DNA from 2 places in the Pseudomonas sp. 15C genome. Region 1 is predicted to be linked to the other one. Evidence: predicted binding sites of a transcription regulator. Region 1 holds the regulator's gene; the other holds the start of a gene.
What was found. The regulator FliA, encoded in region 1, starts transcription of late flagellar genes. The targets are predictions, from matches to a motif close to CTAAAGTTTNNNNNNNNNNNGCCGNTAA.

Region 1 (5,725 bases):
ATGCAATTGCTGGCCAAGAGCTCGCCGAAACTGGCTGAAGAGTTGGTGCCGGGTGTGGTTTCGCTGTCGCAGTTGCTCAAAGTGCTGCAGGCGTTGCTTGCCGAACACGTGCCGGTGCGCGATATCCGCAGCATCGCCGAAGCCATCGCCAACAACGCCGCCAAGAGTCAAGATACCGCCGCGCTGGTGGCTGCCGTGCGGGTCGGCGTATCCCGTGCAATCGTCCAAAGCATTGTAGGCACTGAGTCCGAGCTGCCTGTGATCACATTGGAACCAAGGTTGGAACAGATATTGCTCAATAGTCTGCAGAAGGCAGGACAAGGCTCGGAAGAGGGCGTTCTGCTGGAGCCAAGCATGGCCGAGAAGCTGCAACGTTCGTTGATCGAAGCGGCGCAGCGTCAGGAAATGCAAGGTCAGCCGGTGATCCTGTTGGTTGCCGGCCCGATCCGCGCGATGCTCTCGCGCTTCGGCCGCCTCGCCGTCCCCGGACTGCATGTGCTGGCCTACCAGGAAATACCGGACAACAAGCAAGTGACCATCGTTGCGACAGTAGGGCCCAACGGCTGAGGTAGTGGTTTATGCAAGTTAAGCGTTTTTTCGCCGCCGATATGCGTCAGGCCATGAAGCTGGTTCGCGATGAGCTGGGCGCTGATGCCGCCATCATCGGTAACCGCCGCATTGCCGGCGGCGTCGAGTTGACGGCAGCACTGGATTACAAATTGTCGGCGCTGGCGCCACGGGTTCCGAACATGGAACTCGAGGACGAGCTGCGCAAGACCCAGTCGCGCATCGTCACCGCACAGGCCGAATTGAGCCTGCGTGGCGAAGCCGACGGCAACACCAATCAGCAGTTGTTCGCCGGGCTGCCGTTGACGGCCGGCCTGCCGCTGACCGCTGCCGAACCGTTGACCGAGCCGACCTACGCTGCACCGGCGCGTCCGGCCGCAGCGCCTGCGCAGGCTTCGGCGGGCGTCGATCCGCGTGCGCTGGATTCGATGCGTTTTGAGTTGAACAGCCTGCGCGAACTGATGGAAGTGCAGCTCGGCACGCTGGCCTGGAATCAGCTGCAGGGCAGCCGCCCGGCGCAAGCCAATCTGTATCGCCGTCTGCAGCGCATCGGCCTGTCCGGCCCGCTGTCGCGTGATCTGCTGTCGATGATCACCGATATCGAAGAGCCGCGTCAGGCCTGGCGCATGTTGCTCGCGCATCTGGCGCGGATGATTGCCGTGCCGGAAGTCGAGCCGCTGGAAGAGGGCGGTGTGATTGCGATGGTCGGCCCTGCCGGCATGGGCAAGACCACCACGCTGGCCAAGCTGGCGGCGCGTTATGTGCTCAAGTACGGCGCGCAGAATGTGGCGCTGGTGAGCATGGACAGCTTCCGCATCGGTGCGCAGGAACAACTCAAGACCCTGGGCCGCATTCTCAATGTGCCGGTGACCCACGTCGATCCGGGCCAGTCGCTGGTACAGGCGCTCGATCCGCTGCTGCGCAAGCGCGTGGTGCTGATCGATACCGCCGGCCTGCAGGCCAGCGATCCGGCGCTGCGCATGCAGCTGGAAAGCCTGGCCGGGCGGGGCATTCGCTCAAAAAATTATCTGGTCCTGGCAACCACCAGCCAGAAACAGGTTCTAACCGCCGCTTATCATAGTTACAAGCGTTGCGGGCTGGCCGGCTGCATTCTGACTAAACTGGATGAAACAGCCAGTCTTGGTGAAGTGTTGAGCCTGGCGATCAGTCATGAATTGCCGGTCGCGTACCTGACCGATGGCCCACGGATTCCGGATGATCTGCATCTGCCGCGCCGTCATCAACTGGTCAGCCGCGCCGTCAGCGTGCAAATGCAGGAAGAACCCAGCGAAGAAGCCATGGCTGACATGTTCGCTGATATCTATCACAGCCCGACCAAGCAGGTTGGCTGAGGTAATCATGAACAGTTTTTGTACCTACATCGATGGTCTGCCACGCATTGTTCCGATCCGGAACGCGCAGCCAGTAATGTGGCCTCCGTCTATGCAAGACAAGGTAAAGAAATAACATGGGCAGCATGCATCCCGTACAGGTGATCGCGGTGACCGGCGGCAAAGGTGGCGTCGGCAAGACTAACGTGTCAGTGAACTTGTCGCTGGCGCTGGCAGAGCTTGGCCGTCGGGTCATGCTGCTGGACGCCGACCTCGGTCTGGCGAACGTCGACGTTCTGCTGGGGCTGACCCCCAAACGCACGCTGGCCGACGTGATCGAAGGCCGCTGTGAACTGCGCGACGTGCTGTTGCAGGGCCCGGGCGGGATTCGCATCGTGCCGGCGGCGTCCGGCACGCAGAGCATGGTCCACCTGAGCCCGGCGCAGCACGCCGGCCTGATTCAGGCGTTCAGCGACATCGGCGACAATCTCGACGTGCTGGTGATCGACACCGCTGCGGGCATTGGTGACTCGGTAGTCAGTTTCGTCCGCGCCGCGCAGGAAGTGTTGCTGGTGGTGTGTGACGAGCCGACCTCGATCACCGACGCCTACGCACTGATCAAACTGCTCAACCGCGATTACGGCATGAACCGCTTCCGCGTCCTCGCCAACATGGCGCAGAGCCCGCAGGAAGGGCGCAACCTGTTCGCCAAGTTGACCAAGGTCACGGACCGTTTCCTTGACGTCGCCCTACAATACGTCGGCGCCGTCCCGTATGACGAAAGCGTGCGCAAGGCCGTGCAGAAACAACGCGCCGTCTACGAAGCCTTTCCACGCTCCAAGTGCGCCCTGGCCTTCAAGGCCATCGCGCAGAAGGTCGACACGTGGCCGTTGCCGGCCAACCCGCGCGGCCATCTGGAGTTTTTCGTCGAGCGTCTCGTGCAGCAAACCGCAGGGCCTGTGATATGACCGCCAGTGGCATGAATCTTTACAAGAAGTCGGCGCGTGACGCGCAGTACGAGTTGATCGAGCGTTACGCGCCACTGGTCAAGCGCATTGCCTATCACTTGCTGGCACGTTTGCCAGCCAGTGTGCAGGTCGAAGACCTGATCCAGGCCGGTATGATCGGCCTGCTCGAAGTGTCGACCAAATACGACGCCAGCAAGGGCGCCAGTTTCGAAACGTACGCGGGCATTCGAATCCGCGGCGCGATGCTCGATGAAGTGCGCAAAGGGGATTGGGCGCCACGCTCGGTCCACCGCAATACCCGGATGGTCAGCGACGCAATTCGCTCGATTGAAGCTAAAACCGGCCGTGACGCTAAAGATCACGAGGTTGCGGCCGAACTCCAATTGAGTCTCGACGATTATTACGGGATTCTGAATGACACTTTGGGCAGCCGCCTGTTCAGTTTCGACGACCTCTTGCAGGACGGCGAACACGAAGGGCTGCACGAGGATGGCGCCAGTGCTCATATGGAGCCGTCACGCGATCTGGAAGATGAACGCTTCCAGACGGCGCTGGCGGACGCGATTGCCAATTTGCCGGAGCGTGAGCGACTGGTGTTGGCGCTGTACTACGACGAAGAGCTGAACCTCAAGGAGATCGGTGAAGTCCTTGGCGTCAGTGAATCGCGGGTCAGCCAGTTACACAGCCAGTGCGCGGCCCGTTTGCGGGGGCGTTTGGGGGAGTGGCGAGCGCGCTGAAGGCAGTGTGGGGACACTGCGAAACGAGGCTGGTGCGGTGATGAGCGGCGCCGGTCTCGATCCGTTGTGCTCCAGACAAACTTTAAGTGCTGCGCCAATTGATTGAAGTGGCGCGTCCAGGTGCTGGGCGCGTTTAAGACTGCTTGGAGGTCGAATTGAACAAAGACATGAAAATCCTCATCGTTGATGACTTCTCAACGATGCGGCGGATCATCAAGAACCTGCTGCGCGATCTTGGGTTCACCAACACCGTCGAGGCCGACGATGGCACCACCGCCATCCCGGTACTCAACAGCGGCAGCATCGACTTTCTGGTAACGGACTGGAACATGCCGGGCATGACCGGTATCGACCTGCTGCGCCATGTGCGCGCCGATGAAAAACTCAAGCACCTGCCAGTGTTGATGGTGACCGCTGAAGCCAAGCGTGAGCAGATCATCGAAGCCGCTCAGGCCGGTGTGAATGGCTACGTGGTCAAACCTTTCACGGCTCAGGCGTTGAAAGACAAAATCGAGAAGATTTTCGAACGCATCGGCTGAGAACGCGCGGGGGAGCTATGGAGCATAACGAATCTTCACAGGGCGATTTTGAATCGACCCTGAAAAAACACGCGGTCGAACTGGTCGAGAGCCTTGAAAAAGGCAGGTTCGGCGACGCGGTGCAACTGATCCATGAGCTCAATCAGACCCGTGACCGTGGCCTGTATCAGGAAGTGGGCAAGCTCACGCGTGAACTGCACAGTGCGATCGTCAATTTCCAGATCGATCCGCACATGCCGCAGGCCGAGGAAGTGTCGCAAATCACCGACGCCACCGAACGCCTGGGCTATGTAGTCAAGCTGACGGAAGCCGCGGCCAACCGCACCATGGATCTGGTGGAAAGCGCCACGCCGGTGGTCAACAGTCTGGCCGATGAAGCCCAGACGTTGAGCGCCGATTGGGGTCGCTTCATGCGTCGCGAGGTCGGGGCTGAAGAGTTCCGCGAGCTGGCGCGCCGGGTCGACGGTTTTCTGTCACGCAGCAGCACGGACAACCGTGCGGTGTCGAGCAATCTCAACGACATCCTGCTGGCCCAGGATTACCAGGACCTCACCGGTCAGGTGATCAAGCGCGTGACCCAACTGGTCACCGAAGTCGAAAGCAATCTGCTCAAACTCGTCCTCATGGCCAGTCAGGTCGACCGCTTTGCGGGCATCGAACATGACCGTGCCGCGATGCTTGCCGAAAAAGATCCACAAAAACATCTCTCGCAGGGTGAAGGTCCGCAGATTCATGCCGATAAACGAGAAGACGTTGTGTCCGGTCAGGACGATGTGGACGATTTGTTATCCAGCCTTGGATTCTAGATTTTCGGAATTTCGGGTTTTTTGGGTTTTTAGACCTGTAGGAGCACCCCATTAATGAGCTTCGGCGCCGATGAAGAGATCCTTCAGGATTTCCTGGTTGAGGCCGGCGAGATTCTTGAGCAACTGTCCGAACAACTGGTCGAGCTGGAAAGCCGCCCGGATGACGCAGACCTGCTCAACGCAATTTTTCGCGGTTTCCACACTGTAAAAGGGGGCGCCGGCTTCCTTCAGCTCAATGAGCTGGTGGAGTGCTGTCACATCGCCGAAAACGTGTTCGACATCCTCCGTAAGGGTGAGCGTCGCGTTGATGCAGAACTGATGGACGTCGTGCTCGAAGCACTGGACGCGGTGAACAGCATGTTCAGCGAAGTCCGCGAGCGTGCACCGATCACCGCCGCCACGCCGGAACTGCTGGCCGCGCTGGCGCGTCTGGCCGAGCCGCAAACCGCTGACGAAGCCCCGGCTTCGCCAGTGGCCGAGATGATCGAGGAACTGGTCGTCCAAGGCGACGCATCCGGCGACATCACCGATAACGAATTCGAGCAGTTGCTGGACTCGCTGAACGCCGTCAAGGCCGAAGCCGAAGCCCCGGCCGCTGCGGCCCCTGCGCCGGCCGCCGATGTGCCGGCCAGCGATGAAATCACCGACGCCGAGTTCGAGTCGTTGCTCGATCAGTTGCACGGCAAAGGTCAGTTTGCGGCTGACGCAGTCGCACCGACCGCCGCGGCTCCTGCCGCACCGGCCAAAGGCGACAGCTCCGACATCACCGACGACGAA
Region 2 (5,725 bases), on a different contig from region 1:
TGCGATCGGTGTTCACCGGCAAACCATAGAAGCGCGGGCCGTTGAGGCTGGCGAAGGCTTCGAGCTTGTCCAGCGCGTTACGTTGTTCGAACGCTTCGGCGTACATCTCGATGGCGGCGTACGCGGTGTAGCAGCCGGCGCAGCCGCAGGCGGCTTCCTTGGCGTGCTGGGCGTGCGGTGCCGAGTCGGTGCCGAGGAAAAACTTCGCGCTGCCGCTGGTGGCGGCATCGAGCAAGGCTTCCTGATGCGTATTGCGCTTGAGGATCGGCAGGCAATAAAAGTGGGGGCGAATCCCGCCCACCAGCATGTGGTTGCGGTTGTACAGCAGGTGATGCGCAGTGATGGTCGCGCCGACGTTGGCCGAGGCCTCGTTGACGAACTGCACGGCGTCGCCGGTGGTGATGTGTTCGAACACCACTTTCAGCGTCGGGAACCGCTCGACGACACGGCGCATGTGCTCATCGATGAAAATCTTCTCGCGGTCGAACACATCGACGTCGCCACGGGTGACTTCACCGTGGATCAGCAGCGGCATGCCGACGTCGGCCATGGCTTCCAGCGCCGGGAAAATCTTGTCGATGCTGGTCACGCCGGAATCGGAGTTGGTGGTCGCACCGGCCGGGTACAGCTTGGCGGCGTACACAAAACCGCTGGCCTTGGCCTGACGAATTTCTTCCGGTTGGGTGCGGTCGGTGAGGTACAGCACCATCAGCGGCTCAAAGCGACTGCCGGCCGGGCGGGCAGCGAGGATCCGCTGGCGGTAGCCGTCGGCTTCAGCGGCGTTGCGCACCGGTGGCACCAGGTTCGGCATGATGATCGCGCGCCCGAAGGTGCGAGCCACATCGGCAACGGTATTGGTCAACACGGCACCATCGCGAAGATGAATATGCCAGTCGTCGGGACGCAGCAGGGTCAGGCGGTCGGACATGGGGGGCTTCCAGGCGGGTCAAACTGAGGCGAATGCTACCGGAAAAGACTCTTGCAGGCACTCGCTATCAAGTTTTGCAGCAAGCGTCCGATATCCCGAAGGTATGCCGTAAACATTGTGTGAATCGGTGTTTGTGTTTCACAAGCCAATGGAGCCTCCCGTGCGCCAGCGTTATCTAGCCTTGCTCAGTGTGTTTGCCAGCCTCCCTGCGATGGCGCTCACCTACCAGACCCGTCTGGAGAACATTGAGTGGACGGTCGCCGGCGACAAGTTCGAGTGCCGTCTGACCCAACCGATCACCGATTTCGGTTCGGGCGAGTTTGTGCGCAAGGCCGGCGAGCAGGCGATCTTCCGCCTCAACGCCTACAACGCCATGCTCGGCGGCGGTTCGGCGACCCTGCTGGCGGCCGCTGCACCCTGGCAGCCGGGGCGTGGCGACATCAATCTGGGCAGCGTTCGGCTGGGCAGCGGCAATGTCCTGTTCAACAGTTCGCAGTCGCAGGCTGGCGGGCTGATCAGCGGGCTGCTGGATGGTCGCAGCCCGGTCGTGCGCCGCGCATCGGGTGATGGTCGGGTGTCGGAAGTGCGCCTGCTGCCGGTCAAGTTCAGCAAGGCATTCAACGATTATCAGACCTGTGTGGCGAAGCTGCTGCCGCAGAATTTCGACCAGATCAAGCAATCACAGATCGGCTTTCCCGGCGAAGGCGTTGATCTCGACCCGGCTGCCAAAGCCAAACTGCAAGTGATGCTCGAATACATGAAGGCTGATCCGACGGTGAACCACATCGAACTCGACGGCCACTCGGACAACAGCGGCAATCGCCTGACCAATCGTGAGCTGTCGCGCCGCCGAGCGCTGGCGGTGGTCGACTTCTTCAAGGCCAATGGCATTCAGGAGTCGCAGATCACTGTGCGTTTCCACGGCGAGCAGTATCCGATCGTGCCGAACACCAACAAAGCCAACCGTGCGAAGAACCGTCGCGTCAATGTGAAGCTGGCGCGCGTCGCACCGACGACAGCCCCGGCCCCGGCGCCGCAAGCGAGTGCGCCTGCCACAGCTGCCACGACTTCCTGACTCGCCGGTCATCGTCGCGCTCTCGACAGATTCTGTCGCTTTGTCGTCTTAAGCTGTCGCGCCTCTGTAAATTATCGCGTTTGAGCGGTAGACTCCCCGGCTTTCCGTAGAACCCCGTGGAGTGATGGCATGGCGGACGTAAACAAGGTCGTTCTGGCGTATTCCGGCGGCCTGGACACTTCGGTGATCCTCAAGTGGCTGCAGGATACTTATAACTGTGAAGTGGTGACCTTCACCGCCGATCTCGGTCAAGGCGAAGAGGTCGAGCCGGCCCGCGCCAAGGCCCAGGCCATGGGCGTCAAAGAAATCTACATCGACGACCTGCGCGAAGAGTTCGTGCGCGATTTCGTCTTCCCGATGTTCCGCGCCAACACCGTTTACGAAGGCGAGTACCTGCTGGGTACTTCCATCGCACGTCCGCTGATCGCCAAGCGTCTGATTGAAATTGCCAACGAAACCGGTGCCGACGCCATTTCCCACGGCGCGACCGGCAAGGGCAACGACCAGGTACGTTTCGAACTGGGTGCCTACGCGCTCAAGCCAGGCGTAAAAGTGATCGCCCCTTGGCGCGAGTGGGACTTGCTGTCGCGCGAGAAGCTGATGGACTACGCCGAGAAGCACGCGATCCCGATCGAGCGTCACGGCAAGAAAAAATCCCCGTACTCGATGGACGCCAACCTGCTGCACATTTCCTACGAAGGCGGTGTGCTGGAAGATACCTGGACCGAGCACGAAGAAGACATGTGGAAATGGACGGTCTCCCCGGAGAACGCTCCTGACAAAGCGCAATACCTGGAACTGACCTACCGTAACGGCGACATCGTTGCGCTGGACGGCGTTGAAATGACTCCGGCCACCGTGCTGGCGACGCTGAACAAGATCGGTGGTGCTCACGGTATCGGCCGTCTCGACATCGTCGAAAACCGCTATGTCGGCATGAAGTCCCGTGGCTGCTACGAAACCCCGGGCGGCACCATCATGCTGCGCGCGCACCGCGCCATCGAATCGATCACGCTGGACCGCGAAGTTGCTCACTTGAAAGACGAGCTGATGCCGAAATACGCCAGCCTGATCTACACCGGCTACTGGTGGAGCCCTGAGCGTCTGATGCTGCAACAGATGATCGACGCTTCGCAGGTCAACGTGAACGGCGTTGTGCGCCTGAAGTTGTACAAAGGCAACGTGATCGTCACTGGCCGCAAGTCCGACGATTCGCTGTTCGATTCCAACATCGCGACCTTCGAAGAAGACGGTGGCGCTTACAACCAGGCCGACGCGGCGGGCTTCATCAAGCTCAACGCACTGCGCATGCGCATTGCTGCCAACAAGGGCCGCAAGCTGTTCTAGGCATCACACGCGGACGCACAACAAAAAGGGCGGCCTTGTCTTCGAGACAGGGTCGCCCTTTTTGCATCAATGAGTTATGGCTCCGACTGAGCATTTTTCCAGGCACCGGTGCGTGGCAGTGGTTCATTTTCAAACTCTTCCCAGACGCGTCACCGCGTGTGAGCAGAGGTTGTAGACGATACAGAGCGTTTTGCCGGAGCCTTTCTTGATCTGCCTGGCTTGCAGCAGCGCATGTTGGGTAAGCAAGGCATCCGATACGTGACTGGAAAGAAATACGATCACTCGTGATGTCTTGCGATCGAGGTTGCGGATGTTATTCAGAATCGTCGCCAGTTCCTTCGCTGCATCGACATTCCGTGCATCGATCAGATGCAAATGACTGACAAACGCCGGCAGTTGTATGTTGTGCTGAACGATCTGACTGGATTTTGCATTGCTGTCCGTCGGCGGGTCGGCCGCATTGTGGACTTTGCACGAATCTTTGCGCTCTACACTGCCAGACTCGCTTGAGACGATACAACTGGATAGCCCGAATGTACCTTGAACGCAGGGCTCCGTGGATGATGCGCTGCGCTTGTTGTCGCGTTCATTGTTATCTATCACTTTAAGAAAACTCTTGTCTTTATCAAAGTCTGAAGGTGAATAGAGGGAGCGATAATTGAAGTTCAAAGTGATAAAGAAAAGAAACAGTAAATAAAAAGGAAAGCTTATCAGGAACCACACGTATATCTCCCTGTCTTCGTTGTCCAGAAATGGCAGGGAAACCGCCGCGGATGTTTCCGAGATGGCTGCGAATATGGCGATTACCGTCATTGGGTTTGCGATCTTGTTTTTGAGTTTTATCATGTGTGTGCTCTTTATGTGTTGGTTGAATTTTTAGTTGGGTTCCAAGAACTCATGTTTATAGAAAAAATATTGTGTTGGGTACAAATATCTTGTTTCAAGTGTTTATATTCTTGAGGGTTTTGTATGCCGGAGAAACAGTGGGTTCAGCATATGTCCAATCGTTAAAGCATATGTTTCAGGGTGCGGATTCTGCGGCTTGAATCGTCGTTTGAGCGCAGAAACAGATCGCGATGAGTCCTGCTCTCAGTTCTGTACGACGTACCCTGTAACAAAAGTAAAGGTGAAATTTCTTCGTAGGCCAAACAGTAAAAGTGATGGGTGATTAGGAAGTTATTGTTTTTTTGTAGGAATAATCCGCGATCGCTGTAGGGCATGTCTCTCGATGCAAGTGCATGTCAACCCTGGCATGCCATGGAGCAAGTGAGTGGGATATTGTGCGTGCTCTAAAAATTCGAACAGCGAAACTGGACTTGCCCATGAATAAAGTGCTGATCGTGGATGATCATCCTGTCATTCGTCTTGCGGTGCGTATGCTGATGGAGCGTCATGGCTACGAAGTCATCGCAGAGACGGACAACGGTGTGGATGCATTACAACTTGCTCGAGAGCAAATGCCGGATATTGTCATTCTGGATATTGGTATTCCGAAACTTGACGGCCTGGAAGTTATCGCGCGCCTGAGCTCGACCGCTATGCCCATAAAAGTATTGGTGTTGACGTCGCAGGCGCCCGGGCACTTTTCAATGCGTTGCATGCAATCGGGGGCCGCTGGCTATGTGTGCAAACAGCAGGACCTCACCGAATTGCTCAGTGCAATCAAGGCCGTGTTGTCTGGCTACAGCTATTTTCCCAATCAGGCCTTGCATACCGTGCGCACCAGTCTGGGCAATGCCAGCGAAGCGGACATGGTAGATCGTCTGTCCGGTCGGGAAATGATGGTGTTGCAGCAGTTGGCGCGAGGCAAGACCAACAAGGAAATTGCCGACGGCATGTTCTTGAGCAACAAGACCGTAAGTACCTACAAAACGCGCTTGTTATTGAAGCTCAATGCGCGTTCGCTGGTCGACCTGATCGAGTTGGCACAGCGAAACGGCCTGGTCTGAATATCCCGAAAGCTGACGGGTCATGGGCAGGGGCGGATTTCAGCGAGTTGCAGAAAGTGAAAAGCCTCCGGTTCGGGAGGCTTTCAGGTATCAAAGATCAAAATCGTAATCAGCCAATTGCCTTTGCAGTCGGCGCTCCTCAAGCAGGTTATCGATGGTGCGGCGCTTGCTCAGGTTGGTCTTTGCAACTTCGACGACGGGCTCTACCTCGTCGGGCTCAACGGCGACAAAATCGTCTTCTACGTCCAATTGCTCTTTGTCGGTACTCATAAGGTTAACTCCCGGCCAAGATTGCCTTTGGCGCTCCTTATATCGACATTCGGATGGCGGGTAAAAAAGATTTTTTCAATCGACGTATCAATAATGGCAATAAGCGCTCAATCGTCCGAAGTTTTCGCTTTGTACTCGCACAGGTCTTCTATCCGG

Region 2: ACYYKW_RS10730 (flagellar protein MotY) is a predicted target of FliA. The motif match lies at 995-1,022, and genes of this name have one in related genera.

What each region holds. Positions count from the first base shown of each region.
Region 1 is NZ_JBUDGD010000023.1:48,790-54,514, forward strand. It holds gene flhA (flagellar biosynthesis protein FlhA) at 1-567, shown strand, start outside; gene flhF (flagellar biosynthesis protein FlhF) at 579-1,919, shown strand; gene fleN (flagellar synthesis regulator FleN) at 2,036-2,866, shown strand; gene fliA (RNA polymerase sigma factor FliA) at 2,863-3,603, shown strand; gene ACYYKW_RS14070 (chemotaxis response regulator CheY) at 3,771-4,142, shown strand; gene ACYYKW_RS14075 (protein phosphatase CheZ) at 4,160-4,948, shown strand; gene ACYYKW_RS14080 (chemotaxis protein CheA) at 5,003-5,725, shown strand, end outside.
Region 2 is NZ_JBUDGD010000015.1:67,997-73,721, forward strand. It holds gene pyrC (dihydroorotase) at 1-928, opposite strand, end outside; gene ACYYKW_RS10730 (flagellar protein MotY) at 1,089-2,003, shown strand; gene ACYYKW_RS10735 (argininosuccinate synthase) at 2,133-3,350, shown strand; gene ACYYKW_RS10740 (hypothetical protein) at 3,480-4,196, opposite strand; gene ACYYKW_RS10745 (response regulator transcription factor) at 4,673-5,299, shown strand; gene ACYYKW_RS10750 (PA3496 family putative envelope integrity protein) at 5,390-5,569, opposite strand; gene nth (endonuclease III) at 5,677-5,725, opposite strand, start outside.